Regions from separate parts of the Methylobacterium phyllosphaerae genome, predicted to be linked through region 1. Evidence: riboswitches for the same ligand, from Rfam matches in the RefSeq annotation. Region 1 holds a riboswitch; each other region holds the start of a gene.

Region 1 (4,822 bases):
TCCATGTTGGCAGTCACGTCCGTGGCGTACTTGACGATCTTGGTCAGCCGGCCGTTCGGGTCGAAGATCGGGTTGTAGCTCGCCTGGATCCAGACATTCCGATTGCCCTTGCCGAAGCGCTGGAACATGCCGGTGGCGAACTCACCCGCCCGCAGCCGGTCCCAGAATGCTGCATACTCCGACGTCTTCGCGTAGCCAGGCTCGACGAACATGGCGTGGTGCTGCCCTCGGATCTCCTCGATCCGATAGCCAACTGCCTTGAGGAAGTTCGCGTTGGCATCGAGCACCGTTCCGTCGGGGGCGAATTGGATCACCGCTTGTGACCGATTGACGGCGGCGAGCTGCCCCGTCGCGTCGGTGGTCTGCAACTTCTGCGCCGTGATGTCGGTTGCGAACTTGACCACTTTCACCGGCTGGCCGTTTCGATCCCGAATCGGATTGTAGGTCGCCTGGATCCACACCTCGCGACCTCCCTTGGCGATGCGCCGGTACTCGCCTGAGGCGAACTCTCCACGCGCGAGGCGCGCCCAGAATTCGCGATACCCCGTTCCCGCCCGCTCGGTGGCCTCGACGAACAAGCCGTGGTGGCGGCCCTTCACCTCATCCAGACTATAGCCGACGGCGTCGAGGAAGTTTTGGTTGGCGGTCAGGATTGTGCCGTCGAGGGTGAACTCGATCACTGCCTGCGATCGGTGCAAGGCATCGAGCTGTCCATCATGATCGATGTTGCGCAGCACCTGCGCCGTGACGTCCGTGGCGAGCTTGACGATCCGCGCGACGCGCCCGTTGCGGTCGAGCACGGGATTGTACGTTGCTTGGATCCAGACGGTACGACCGTCCTTGGCGATGCGCTTGAACTCGTGTGTCTGCGCCTCGCCACGCCGCAGGGCGGCCCAGAACGTGCGGTATGCCTCGCCGTCACGCTCAGCTGCTGGGACGAACAAGGTGTGATGCTGCCCCTTCACCTCCGCAAGGCTGTAGCCCATCAGAACGAGGAACAGGTCGTTGGCGGCGAGAACGGTCCCATCAGGGGCGAACTCGATCCGAGCCCTAGACTTGTCGATAGCCGCCATCAAGGCACGCAGGTTGGCGTCGAAGAGCGGCACCGCAGATGTCTCCACGTGCCACGACGGCACGAGTGCGATGAAAGGGGGAATTTGGTTAAGCGGGCGTCACGCAAGCGATGAGACGCTTGATCGCACCCGCCACAACTTTGCCGCCCCGTATAACAACCAATAGTAGCAATCTAGTGAATGTGGAGGGCAAGCTTCATCTTCGGGTAGATGCCGCACTGGATGACGAACTCGCTGGGCTCCCTGAGGATCAGGCTCGCCAGGTTGCTCGTTCCACCATGCCGGTCGGAAGTGTCATGACAGTCGCTGGATGGCTGCTTTTGGGCGGCGCCGACGGTGGTCCGAGTGGCTGGGTTGGGTCGCTACCGGACTGTCCGCTCGGGGCGGTTTTCCGCCAGCCCGCTTTCGGGTGGCCATGCAGTAAGAGCGGACACTACCAACGCGCCCGTTCAAGACCCACTGCCGAAGGGGGGATGGACCGCTTCTGACGATCCTTCCTTACCATCTAGAAGTAAGCCCGGTTCCTTCGGCGAGCCGGTGCAGGTCGGCGAGGGTGTCGTCGGGCAGGGCCAAGCCCTCGGCGCGGTTCCGCGTTGCGTTGCGGGCCTCGATCTCGCCTGGATAGAAGACCTCATCGAACCCCTGCGCCAGCGGCACGCACTTCAAGTCAGCGATCAGTTGGTCCATGCGCGTGTTGAACTCCGCCAGCGGCTGGATCTGGGCGATGTCGATCGCGATCATCAACTGCCCCGCCCCGCTACGGTGCTCGGTCTGATAGGGGCCGGTCACCCGCGGCCCGAAGGCGCTGCCGGTGAGCACGCCCGAGAGCATGTCCATCATCAGCGCGATGGCGTAGCCCTTGTGCTGGGCCATCGGCAGGATGATCCCGTCGATGGCCGCCGCCGGGTCGGTCGTCGGCCTACCGGCCGCATCGAGGGCCCACCCCTCCGGGATCGGCTGGCCCTTCTGCTTGGCCAGGTAGACCTTGCCCCGCGCCACTCCGGTATTGGCGATGTCCAGCGCCATCGGCGCGTGCGAGCCGGCCGGGCAGGCCCAGGACCACGGGTTTGTGCCCACCGTCTTCTTGCGGCCCCCCCACGGTGCCATCGCCGGGCTGGCGTTGGTCGATAGGAACGCCACGCAACCTTCGCGCGCGGCCATCAGCGTAAAGTAAAGGGCCGTCCCGAAATGCCCGGAGTTGCGTAGGGCGACCGCGCTGACCCCGTGCGCCTTCGCCCGGCGGATCGCCTCCCGCATGGCATGGGCGGTGAGCACCTGCCCCATTCCGTCGTGACCGTCGATCACGGCGAGACCGCCGGCATCGACCACCGTCTCAGGGCGCGCGACCGGAGCGCAAACGCCCGCCTTCAGCCGCGCTGTATACCAGGAGAGCCGCATGACCCCGTGCGATTGGTGCCCCCATAAGTCGGCTTGGACTAGTGTGTCGGCGGCGAGCTGCGCATCGGGCTCCGGCATGCCGGCCGCAGCATAGACCGCGCTGGCGAAGTCCAGCAGCTTGTCGGCGGGAATGCGTGTGGCGCTTGCCATAAGTCGCTCCTGAAATCTCGGCGAGAGAAGCGAGTGTAAATGTCGGCTTTGGGGCAGCGGCCCGATGACGGCTTACCAACCCGAGCCGAAGTTGCCGGAGGGCTGACGGACGGCCGCTTCTGGGAAGTTGCGATGGCGGTCCAGGCGGCTGGATTGGGTCGTTAGGAGCTCGTCCGGTTTTCCGGCGAATCTGCTCCGAAGCGGACCAGCGGCTTTCGGCCACACACAGCCACGCCGACTGGCGTCTCTGAATGGCGGGGTTGAGTGGTTTCCGGCCAATCGGCTTTGAAGCATCAAACCCAAAGAGCGGTCGTTCGACCCATTGCAGGAGCTGGCCAAACGCCAAAGCCGGCGTCACGGCGGCGCTATTACGACGCTCGCGTTGACTCACGAGTTCGTGAGGCTGTAGCTGAGCAGTGACGGTTCCCCTCGGGGATCAAAAGGGAACGCGGTGAGGGTGACAGCCCGATGCCGTGGCTGCCCCCGCAACTGTAAGCGGTGAGTCCTTCACCACCATGTCACTGGGTCAAGCCCCGGGAAGACGGTGCGAGGGCGATGACCCGTGAGCCAGGAGACCTGCCGTCAGCCGTGGTCACACGCGAAACGCGTCGGGCGGGGTGTCCTGGCGGGTGTTGAAGCGCCGCCCGGTGAGGTAGGCGCCGAGGCCTCGTTCGCGGTGACGTGCCACAGCCGTCCCGAGGTCCCAGGCCCGTGTCCCGTCCCGCTCCGCAATGGTGGCTTCGCGCGTCCGTCGCGTCGCTCGCGCTCGCCCTCCAGGGGGTGACCCCAACCACCGCCCAGAGCCCACGAGCCGAGACCGCCCCGGCATCGGTCGTTCTCGACCCGCTCTCGGTCGAGGGTAGCTACACGGCCGCCCCCAAGTACCAGGTCAAGGACCTCTACAGTGGCACTAAGACGGTCACGCCGCGTCTCTCGCTGCCTCAGCAGGTCGACGTCGTGCCTCAAGAGGTCCTGCGGGACACCGCCGCCACGCGCGTCGAGCGCGCCCTCGACTACGTGCCGGGCGTCGGCAAGCAGAACGATTTCGGAGCCCAGAACCTCGCGCTCTACTCAGTGCGCGGCTTCGCCACCCAGGACATCTTCTTCAACGGCTTCAACATCGCCCGCGGATACAATGGCGCGCCGGACACCCAGAACGTGCAGTCCATCGAGGTGCTTAAAGGACCTAGCGGGGCACTTTATGGGCGCAGCGATCCGGGCGGCACCATCAACATCCTCACTAAGCAGCCCGTCGCCTTGCCCTTCGTCGAGATGGGCACGCTGTTCGGAAGTTTCGGCACGGCGCGCACCACCGTCGACGCCGGCGGACCGCTGAACGAGGAGGGCACCGTCCTCTACCGGTTCAACGGCGCGCTCGCCCGGCAGGACAGCTTTCGCGATTTCGTCGACGGCGACCGCGTCCTGGTCGCGCCCGTGGTGAGTTGGTTGATCAGCCCAGATACCAAGCTCACCGTCGAGGCGCAGTACCTTCGCAACCGTCAGACCTTCGACCGCGGGACGGTCGCGGTGAACAACCGCCTGGGCCTCGTCCCGCGCTCGCGATTCTTCGGTGAGCCGGGCGACGACTCGGTGTCAGAAGCCGGGATCCTGCAGATCCGCCTGGATCACGCCTTCAATGCCGACTGGCAGCTCAGGGTTGCCGGCCACTTCAACACCGGCAGCCTGACCGGCCTGCAGACCGGCGCGACCGGCCTCCTCGACGACGGCCGCACCCTGCTGCGCGAGTTCCGCCGGCACGACTTTACCTGGGGCGTGGCCATCGGTCAGGCCGAACTCGTCGGGCACTTCGCCACCGGGCCGTTCGCGCACACCGTGCTGCTCGGCCTTGAGCACGAGCGCTACAACAGCACCGAGAACCTGCTGCGCTCGACGCCGCGGCTCGACCCGTTCGCCATCGACCTGTTCAACCCGGTCTACGGCCAGCCGAAGCCGCCCATCACGCGGCGCTACAGCGCGAGCGAGAACGTCGGGAACACCGCCGTCTACGTGCAGGACCAGATCGCGCTTAGTCCGGAGTGGAAGCTGCTCCTCGGCAACCGGACCGACTTCTACAACCAGACCTTCCGCGACAAGGTCAGCAACGAGCGCACGGAGCAGGACCGGACCGGCTTTTCACCGCGTGCGGGTCTCGTCTACCAGCCGCTCTCCTTCCTCTCGTTCTACGGCAACGTGGCGGCCTC
Region 2 (4,822 bases), 2.8 Mb from region 1:
CGGCGCGCTGGTCGAACCCCTTGAGGCCGATCACCACGAGGTTGCCGTCCCGGGCCTCCCCGGACTTCCACGGCCGGTCGAAATGGTGGGCCACGCGCCGGCCGACCCCCTGCACCACGAGGCGCATCGCCTTGCCCTCGACCTCGGCGAAACCCTTGATCCGCAGGACGCCCGGGATCTCGGCTGCCTTCTCGACCCGGGCCGCCAGATCGCCCGCCGTGATCGCGGGGCGGACGGGCAGCGCCACGGTCTCGAAGTCGTCGTGGTCGTGATCCTCGCCCTCGCCGTGATGCGACGGACGGGAATCGAGATCGTCCTCGGCGGCCGCCGCGAGACCGAGCAGCACCCGCGGGTCGATGACGCCGTTCTCGGTCTCCACCACCTTCACGGCCCGGGGCAGGTGGCCTTCCACCTCGGCACGCACCCGAGCGCGGGTCGGGGCATCGATGAGGTCGGCCTTGTTGAGGACCACGAGGTCGGCGCAGAGGAGTTGGTCCTCGAAGACCTCTTCCAGCGGATTGTCGTGATCGACCGATTGGTCCGCGGCCCGCTGGGCGGCCAGTGCCTCCGGATCGTCCGCGAAGACGCCGGCGGCGACGGCCGGGCCGTCGACCACTGCGACGACCCCGTCGACGGTGACCCGCGAGCGGATCGCCGGCCACTGGAACGCCTGAACCAACGGCTTCGGCAGCGCGAGGCCCGAGGTCTCGATCAGGATGTGCTCCGGCGGCTCGGCGCGGCCGAGGAGAGTCTCCAGCGCCGGAACGAAATCGTCCGCGACCGTGCAGCAGATGCAGCCATTCGGCAGCTCGACGATAGCCTCTTCGGTGCAGCCTTCGACCCCGCAGGCGGCGAGGAAGGACTTGTCGAAGCCGACGTCGCCGAACTCGTTGACCAGGATGGCGAGGCGGCGCCCCCTGGCGTTCTCGACCACGTGGCGGACCAGTGTCGTCTTGCCGGCTCCGAGGAAGCCCGTGACGATGGTGCAGGGGATTTTGTTCACGATGGTCATTCCGCGGCCTCCAGGGTGCCGGCGGGGAGCGGGCGGGGTTCAGGGAACGGGGGGATGCGGGCGATCACGCCCTTGCGGAAGGCCTCCGGACGCTCGCGCCAGGGCACGATGCCGTCCGAGGTCGCCGCATAGGCCGCGAGCCCGGCGAGGATGGTCTCCGCCGAGGCGGCCGGATCCATGTCGCCGTAGACGTAGGTCCAGCGGTCGGCCGAGGCGACCGCCACGGTGCAGGGCCGCTTGCAGACCGACAGGCATTCCACCGCCTCGACCCGCAGGTCCGGGGTGCCGGCGCTCCGGGCCTGCAGCGCCTCCAGAAGGCGTGCTCCGGCGCGCGGTCCATCCGGATCGTCATCCGGACGGCGGCAGGTCATGCAGACGTACAGGACGGTCTCAGGCACGGGCCGTTCCCCGTTGCGTGTCGCGGGAAAACGCCTGCCACGCCCAGCCGAGCCCCAACCCGATCAGGATCCAGAAGACGAAGCTGATCGCCAGCGACCGGGCGGCGAACTGTGCGGCCAGCGCGGCCGGAAGCTCCGACGCGGCCTCCGGTGCCTGCGGGGCGCCGACGACGTGGGGGGTTATGATCAGGACGAGGCCACCCAGGATCGTGATCAGAGCACGGCGGATCGTGATCAGGTAGAGCCCCATTCCGGTCGCCGCCGCGGTCATCACCCACCAAGCCTGCCGCGCGGCCAGCGGTGCAGCGGCGCTGCCGGGCAGTTCCGGCGGCAGGCCGAGGCCCGGCGCGAGGGCGACGCTGGCGAAGCCCGCCACCGCGAAGGCGAGACCGACCTGCGGCGTCGGCTCGCGGCCGCAGGCGATCATCACCGCGCCGAGCAGCAGGGCGTAGCCGACGCCGCCGACGAGGGTCGCAAGACCGGTGAAGGCCATCCGCGGCAGTCCGGGGCCGGGCTGCCATTCCGGTGCCGCGGCGGGTGCGGCGTGGTCATGCCCGGCATGGGCGAGCACGATCGGAAGGGCCTTCGCGGCCTGATGCGAGGGTTCCTGCTGCTCGTAGCGCTCGGCCGCGACGATCAGCGGCGAGGTCAGCGTGAGTTCGAGGCCCGTCACAACGGCAGCCGCGAAGAAGCCGGCGGCCAGGGCCGCCGACAGAAGCCGAATGATCATCCCTGCGCCGAGGGCGTCAGTGACAGGGGAAGTTCTGGGTATGGCGGAAGTCGTGCGCCGCGTTGTGGAACGCGATCGCCGGCGAGAAACCCGCCATGAACAGCAGGCCGAGGCCCAGCATGGCCGCGAGCGCGACGGCGACCGGACGCTCCGACGAGCGGGTACCGGCGGCGACGGGGGCGAGGGTCTGAGCGGTCATCGTCGAGTGTCTCCAGCCGCCCCACCGGCGGCATTGCGGGATCCTGTTGCGACGGCAGGTCTCCTGGCTCGCGGCTCGGCGCGCCCACCGCCTTCCCGGATCGCTCCGGTGGCGCTTGGCAGGCGCTCGCCGCTCACAGTTGCGGGGGCAGCCGCGGAATCGGGGCGAAACCCCTCACCGCATTCCCTTTTCACCCCGTTGCCGGGGCACCGTCACCGGCACGTTGTAGACGCATGCCGGCGACGACACAACGGAGCGGCGCCAGATCCGTTCGGATTCCCGTGCGTCCCTTCGCAGGTGGCCGGGCTTGACGTCCGCGCCCCGATGCGGGCACCGCCGCACCGGATGCCCGGCCGGCCCGGCATGGGCGCCTCCGCTCAGTTCTCGGAGACCCGATGGCCCTCGCAGACGATCCGAGCCCGGTCCTCGTCGATCTCGCCACCGGCCGCGCCCCCCGGATCGTACAGGACGAAGGCACCGCCTGGCTCGAGATCGATCTGGACGGTCGCTTTCCGATCCGCGCCATCGCGCTGCGACCCGTACAGGATGCTGTCGCGCCCGAGGTCGGCGATGTGGCCGTCGAGGTCTCGCAGGACGGCGTCACGTGGTCCGCGCCCGACATCGTCGGCTGGACCGCCAAGCCGGGCGCCCTCGTGGCCGCCATCGGCGCCGACGAGCGGGCCTGGGCGCGTCTCGTGCGGATCGCGGTGCCGGATCCGGCGCTCGTCGCAGGCGTCGACATCCGCGCCGATGAAGCCGCCATCGACCTCATCGCCCTGCGGGCGCTGCTCGGGCTCGACATCACGCTCCTGAACGAGAAGCCCGGCGCTAACGTCTACGTCACCTACAATCTCGAAGCCGCGCCTGGCCGCGCTAGCCGCAACCTCGTCGGCCTGTCGCTGTTCGAGAACGGCGCCTTCGGCAACTGCCTCGTGCAGTACATCATCGCGGTCTCGATCGCGAAGGCGCTCAACCTGAAATACATCAAGGTCCCGAAGGTCGACCGCAGCAAGGTGATCTTTCTGACCCAGAGGCTGACCTGCGACGGCATCACGTTCATTCCGCCGGACGAGCCGCTTCCGCCGGACGGCTACTTCCTGTCCGGCTTGTATTTCGATCCGACGCAGTTCGAGCGGGTGACGGCGCTGCAGGGCCCGATCGACTCGCGCGCGATCGTTCAGGATGTGATCCGGCCCCTGTTCAACGGCCTGCCGCGGACATTTGCGGCCAAGCCCGACGATCAGCTCCTGATCCATATCCGGTCGGGCGACATCTTCAGCACCTGGGTCGACCCGCACTATCCGCAGCCGCCCTTCGCCTTCTACCGGATGGTCATCGACCGGCTGCAGGCCGAGGGCCGCATCCGTTCCGTCAAGCTCGTCTTCGAGAACCGGCTGAACCCGGTCATTGCAGAAGTGGAAGCCTATGCGGCGCAGCGCGGCCTGCCCGTAGAGATCCAGAGCGAATCGCTGATCTCTGACGTCGCCGCTCTGGTGAACGGCCGCTACCTCGTCTTCGGGCTCGGAACCTTCGGGCCGGCGATCTGCCACCTCTCGGAGCGCGTCGAGCAGGTGTTCTACTTCGCGTCCAATTGGCCGCAGGGCTTCCAGTCGATTCCCACGATCGGGAAAGTGGTCGAGGTTCGCGATCGCGAAGGCCGGTACATGAAGGTCGGCGAGTGGCAGAATACCGACGCTCAGCGCCGGAGCATGGTGGAGTACCCGGCCGAAGCTCTCGCCTTCGACGATGTCTGATCGGTCGCGCCGGTCACGATCCGACCGGCGACGACCCCGCTGCCTGCATCTTGGCCGAACACGTCACGGTGCGGTCCTGAGACGTTCCGCGGGTGCGCCGGCCGAACGCGCCGAGCCGCCATCGCGGACCTTCAGGGCGTCCGTGTACATCCGTTCGACATCCGCCTTGAAGGCGGCGCGGGAATCCGGCCGCGTGTAGAACATGTGGCCGCCGGGATAGACTGCGAGGCTCAGGCGACCGGCACTGTAGGCCGGGACCTGCGCCAGCAGGAGCTTCGAGGCGAAATACGGGGTTACGAGATCGGTGAATCCGTGCGCCACGAGGACACGCAGGTGCCCGTCGAGGGCCAGGGTTCCCTGAAGATTCGACAGCACTTCCGGTGCCTGTCGTCCCGAGCCCCAGCTCCAGCCCCGATTGACCGCATTGTTCAGGAGCTCGTAGCGCATGTTGGCCACGGGCCATTTCAGCGTGCGCGCGTAGAGATCGAGCATCGCGCTGGTCAGCGGCGCCTGGAGCGCGGTGAGCTGCGGATCCTCGAAGCTCGATTGCGCGGCGGCCGGATTCGGGTCCCAGCCGGTGATGCCGGTGTCGTAGGCGCTCGTCACGCGACCTTCGGCGCGATCGATCTCTCGCTGGACGCTCCGGGTCGAGAGGCGCGCCGCCTGCGCGCGAACCAGGGCGGGATCGAGCCCGACGAGCGGGGCGACCTTCTCGGTCATCCGCGCGAC
Region 3 (4,822 bases), 400 kb from region 1:
TGCGCACGGCGCCGGCCGCGAGGGAGAAGCCGGTATTCGCCGGGTCGGGCGTGAGCACGTTCTCCCGCTCCACACGGAAGGCGGCGGCGGTGAGGAGCAAATTGCCGCCGAACAATTCGGACTTGGCACCGACCTCGTAGCCGAGGCCGGTCTCGGGCGGCAGCGCCGTGCCGCGCGTGACGGCGGCGGCGTCGGTGCCGATATTCGGTCGGAAGCTCGTGCCGACATTGGTGTAGAAGGCGAGTTCCGGGATCGGCCGGTAGACGAGGCCCGCCCGGGGCGAGGCCGCGACCCGTGACTGGTCCACTTGGCTGCGCACCACGCGCTCGCGGAAGCTCTGCTCGAAGATGTCGAGCCGAAGGCCGATCAGCGCCCGCCATTCCGGGCTCAGGACGATCTCGTCCTGCGCATAGAGGCCGGTATTGGTGATGCGCTCGAGATTGTTGCGTGGGATGGTGATCGGCGGCAGCGCCTGTCCGTAGACCGGCGAATAGATGTCGAGGGCGAAGGGGCTCGTGCGGAAGTTCGAGCGCAGATAGACCGTCCGGCTGTCGGTGCTCTCCCGGTCCATGCCGAGGAGGAGCGTGTGGCCGATGCCGCCCGTGTCGAACCGCCCGATCAGGTCGGCCTGACCGACCGCCACGTCCCAGCGATAGTCGCGCACGTTGCGGTCGCGAAAGACGGTGCGGTTGTTGGCGGCGATTCCGCGGATTTCCGCCGATTCCCCTTCCAGATCGCCGGTGTTGAAGTAAGCGGCGAGCCGCATCTGCCAGTTCTCATCGAAGCGATGATCGACGCGGACCTGCAGCGAATTGTTGTTCTGGTAGGTGCTCTGACCGGGCTCGCCGAGGAACCGCGAGAGCGGCAGGAAGCCGAGCTGGCGGTTGAGCGCGATCACGCCGCGGTCGAAGACGATGCGGTTCTTCACGAACTCGGTCTCGACCGTGACGCGTGTGTCCGGCGTGACCTGCCAACTCACCACTGGAGCCACGAGCAGCCGGTCGCTGTCCACGAAGTCGCGGAAGCTGCCGGCCCCCTGTGCGGCGAGATTGAAGCGATAGAGGACCGTCCCGTCCGCGTTCAGGGCACCGCCGGCATCGATGGTACCGCGGGTCAGACCGAACGAATCGACCTGATTGCCGAACTCGACGAACCGTTCGGCGGTGGGTTGCTTGGTGATGAGGTTGACGAGCCCGCCGGGATCGCTGCGTCCCAACAGGGCCGCCCCCGGTCCCTTGAGCACCTCGATGCGTTCGATGTTCTGCGCGTCGGGCGGAGGCGGGGTCCCGCGATTGAGGGGGAAACCGTTCTTGTAGATCTCCGAGGTCGTCACACCACGGATGGCGTAACTGAAGATCGAAAGCCCCCCGAAATTGTTCTGCTGGGCGACGCCGGGCAGATAGTTGAACGCCCGGTCTACGCGGGTGGCGGCGAGGTCGGTGATCGTCTCCCGCGGCGCCACGGAGACGGCCACCGGCACGTCGATCTGCGGAGTGGCGGTGCGCGTGGCGCTGACGGCCGTGCCCGCTCCGTATCCCGGCGTCGGGCCGATCAGGCCGATGGTGCCGCGCCCGGAGGCCGTCGTGCGGCCGGCACCCTCCCCGACCTGCTCGACCGAGAGTTCCTCCAACGTCACGCTCTCCTGCGCCCGCACGTCCTCGATCGGAAGCCCGGCCGAGAGGACAGCGGCGAGCGCCAGCCGCCGACCGCGATGCGGAGTCCGCGGACGACGCGCTGATGGCGCTGAAAACCGCGCAGGCTCGCCGAGAGACGGACGTTCGGAGGTCGCCACCACACACTCGCTGTTGCCGGGTGGAGGCCACGGGGATACGGGCAGCGTCGCCCACGAGACGGCGACACCGCGCGCTCCGCCGGGGCACCCCGCCCGAGGGACGTCATCGTGCCGAAGGCAGGTCTCCTGGCTCACGGGTCAAAGCGCCCGCCGGACCTTCCCAGTGCAAGCACCAGTGGTCATCGGTAGCAGGCGCTCGCCGCTCACAGTTGCGGGGGCAGCTTCGGATTCGCTCCGAAAAGCGCACCGAATTCCCGTCTTAGCTCCGGGCCGGGACCCGAAGAACCTTGGCTGGACGATATTCGCCACCGGCGCGCATCCGGTCAACGGGCCTGACAAACTTTGTAACAGTGTTACGTTACGTGTGGCGCTATGGACACAGTCCGATCCCCGATGGAATGCACGGCTCTCACGTTGCGGTGATGGACCGGATTGGGCTCGGACGACGCGGGTCCGAATGAGATCGGCGGGCCGATGGCGGCTGGATATGCGCTATGCTGAACCGAACGGACGAGCGGTCATCGACGCCTTGTTTCATGCGCCGCTGGGCGCCGAGCGTCTCAGCTGAATGGAAATCCGATGGAACGCTCTTGGCATCGTGTTGCTGACTGCGGAACGCGCGGCCCGAGCTCATGACCCGGCATACGGTCCTTCGGTGACCCGCTCCATCTCAGGGCCGGCCTTGCCGTCCAGCCTTGGATCGCGGCATGCGTCATCGCCGTGGTCGCGGTGGCCCCGTGCCAAAACTTCTCGTTCGGCGCGAACCCGATACCCTGACAGGCTGGCTTTGCACCGGGCAGATGCTCTCGATCGGTTCGGTTCTAAGCCAGCCGGTCAAGTCAGTCATGCATTTGCGGTCGCTCGATCGCCCCTACATCTTCCGCTCGCGATGGATACGCTTCTTCTTCGGAAGTGCCTTGTGACGGCCGATGGTGACCCTGGCTTCCGACACCGTCGGTCCGGCCAGCGCCTTGCCCGGTGTGGGGCCAGCGGCCGTCGCGTCCGCGAACGTCGCGAAGGTCAACAGGGGTAAGGCGGCCAGCGCCGCGCGAAGAGCCCGGATCGTGTGCATTAGCGTTCACTCCTCTGTCTGTGGGCGCCGGGCCGTTTCCGGGGCCGGCCGGATGCGACGAGCGGTCTTCGGTGTGAAGGCGCTCCCCCGGAATCGAGCCGGTCCGACTGCGAAGTGCCGCGCCGATCATGCGCGTGAACCGGTTTGAAGAGGCTTGGGCAGAGACCCATTTAGTCTGACAAGATATCGTCGATCTGCGACGCGCAAGACTGATAAATGGAACACATGCCGCATTTATACCAAATAAATATAAGTTTTAAATCAATATAGGCGCCGTGATCTTGATCAAGTTCAGCAAGCTCTGTCATGCGCGACGGGGCGTTCCGGCTGCGTCAGACGCCTTCGAGCAGTCGGTCGAGGTCGAAGGACGGACGCCGGCCCAGATCCGGCCCATGATCGGTCAGGAACGTCGCGGCGCTCCGGCGTCCCTCATCCCGAAGCATCGTCAGGAATGCCCATTCCGCATTGAGCTTCGAGGACGAGCCCAGCTCGGCGACAACGTCGCTGGCGATGCGGTGCATGCGCATGGCCGCCCATCGTGCGCACTCGGAATTGTCCGTGGGCGCGACCTGCCGCAGCAAGGCCATCATCCGCAGTTCCTTGAGCAGGACCGCGTTGAAGGAGATCTCGTTGAGCCGGTTGAGGATCTCCCGGGCCGAGGTCGGCGCTTGCCTGCGCTCGACCGGATTGACCTGCACGATGATCGTATCGCGCGACTCGCATTCGCGGACCAGGGGGGTGATCGTCGGGTTTCCGGAATAGCCTCCATCCCAGTAGGAGGCACCGTCGATCCAAACCGCCTGGAACAGGGTCGGCAGGCATGCCGAGGCGAGGAGCACGTCGGCCGTGACCTCGGCGTTGCGGAACACCCGGCCCCGGCCCGTATGAACATCCGTCGCGGTGACGAAGAGCTTGATCCGGCTCCGTGCGATGCGCTCGAAATCCAGCCGCGAATCCAGGATCTGTCTGAGCGGATTGAAGTCGTGCGGATTGAGGTCATACGGGGAGAAGACCCGCGCCATCAGGTCCGCGGCCAGATACAGAGGCGCGGAATCGAGCGTCCAGCGGCCCAGTATCACGTCGAGCGGGCTACGCTGCAGCGGGCTGAACCGGGCCGCGCGCGAGACGGCGTCCCAGAAGGCCTGGAGTGCCGCGCGCGCACCGGAGGCGCCGTCCCGCTCGTAGCCGTCGATGAGGACGGCCGCGTTCATGGCACCGGCCGACGTCCCGGAAATGCCGTCGACGCTCAGCCAGGGCTCCTCGAGCAGGCGATCGAGGACCCCCCATGTGAAGGCGCCGTGCGCGCCGCCGCCCTGCAGGGCCAGATCGATCAGGACCGGATCCCGCCCCCGCCTGCCCGCCGTGATCGCCTCATCCGACATGGGACCGCATCCCTCATCCCGTGAGCACCTCTTCCGTCGCCCTGCGGCCATCCCGGACCGCGACCGGCTGCGGAGCAAGAGTGGCGGTCGCCGGCTACTCGGCGACCGCCTCGCCGGAATCGGCCCGATACGGGTCTGACTGCACGCGATTGGCGGCGCCGCGCACCTTGGTGCCGGGCAGGATCTCGAACCGAGGGTCGAACGTCACCATCGTGGCGGCCAGCCGGCTCAGGATGCCGGCGTCGCCCTCGACCTGCGCGGTCCCGTCGGCGATCTGCGCCTCCAGGGTCTTGGCGCCGATCATCGTCTGCTCGAGATCCGACCGGTTGATGGTCAGGGTGAGATCGGGCTTCTCGGCCTGGAACCCCGCGATGTTGGTCAGCGTCGCGTTTTCCAATTCGACGATGAACCGCTCGTTGTTGTCCGGCGTGATCAGGTTGATGGTGAAGCGCAACCCCTCCGCCTTGCGACTGTCCATGCGGATGCCGAGAAAGTTCAGGAAGAGCTCGGTCGGCATCGCCCGCACCACGTCGGGGCTGCTCGAACTGGCCGTCGCGCCTTCCGGGATGCCGGAGC

Evidence for each region. Region 1 has a riboswitch for cobalamin ahead of MCBMB27_RS27350 (TonB-dependent siderophore receptor). Riboswitches for the same ligand answer to the same signal wherever they lie in the genome.
Region 2: it holds a riboswitch for cobalamin, as region 1 does, so the genes downstream of both, MCBMB27_RS12150 (CbtB domain-containing protein) here and MCBMB27_RS27350 (TonB-dependent siderophore receptor) in region 1, are expected to answer to the same signal.
Region 3: it holds a riboswitch for cobalamin, as region 1 does, so the genes downstream of both, MCBMB27_RS25645 (TonB-dependent siderophore receptor) here and MCBMB27_RS27350 (TonB-dependent siderophore receptor) in region 1, are expected to answer to the same signal.

Annotation. Positions count from the first base shown of each region.
Region 1 is NZ_CP015367.1:5,997,754-6,002,575, reverse strand. Features, by position in the region: gene MCBMB27_RS27360 (methyl-accepting chemotaxis protein) at 1-1,106, opposite strand, end outside; gene MCBMB27_RS27355 (Ldh family oxidoreductase) at 1,572-2,621, opposite strand; cobalamin riboswitch at 3,025-3,219, shown strand; gene MCBMB27_RS27350 (TonB-dependent siderophore receptor) at 3,333-4,822, shown strand, end outside.
Region 2 is NZ_CP015367.1:2,712,281-2,717,102, reverse strand. Features, by position in the region: gene cobW (cobalamin biosynthesis protein CobW) at 1-1,012, opposite strand, end outside; gene MCBMB27_RS12160 (DUF1636 domain-containing protein) at 1,009-1,410, opposite strand; gene MCBMB27_RS12155 (CbtA family protein) at 1,403-2,140, opposite strand; gene MCBMB27_RS12150 (CbtB domain-containing protein) at 2,157-2,339, opposite strand; cobalamin riboswitch at 2,376-2,568, opposite strand; gene MCBMB27_RS12145 (discoidin domain-containing protein) at 2,735-4,093, shown strand; gene MCBMB27_RS12140 (S10 family peptidase) at 4,157-4,822, opposite strand, start outside.
Region 3 is NZ_CP015367.1:5,599,492-5,604,313, reverse strand. Features, by position in the region: gene MCBMB27_RS25645 (TonB-dependent siderophore receptor) at 1-1,654, opposite strand, end outside; cobalamin riboswitch at 1,891-2,097, opposite strand; gene MCBMB27_RS25640 (hypothetical protein) at 2,664-2,864, opposite strand; gene MCBMB27_RS25635 (patatin-like phospholipase family protein) at 3,197-4,246, opposite strand; gene MCBMB27_RS25630 (alkyl/aryl-sulfatase) at 4,341-4,822, opposite strand, start outside.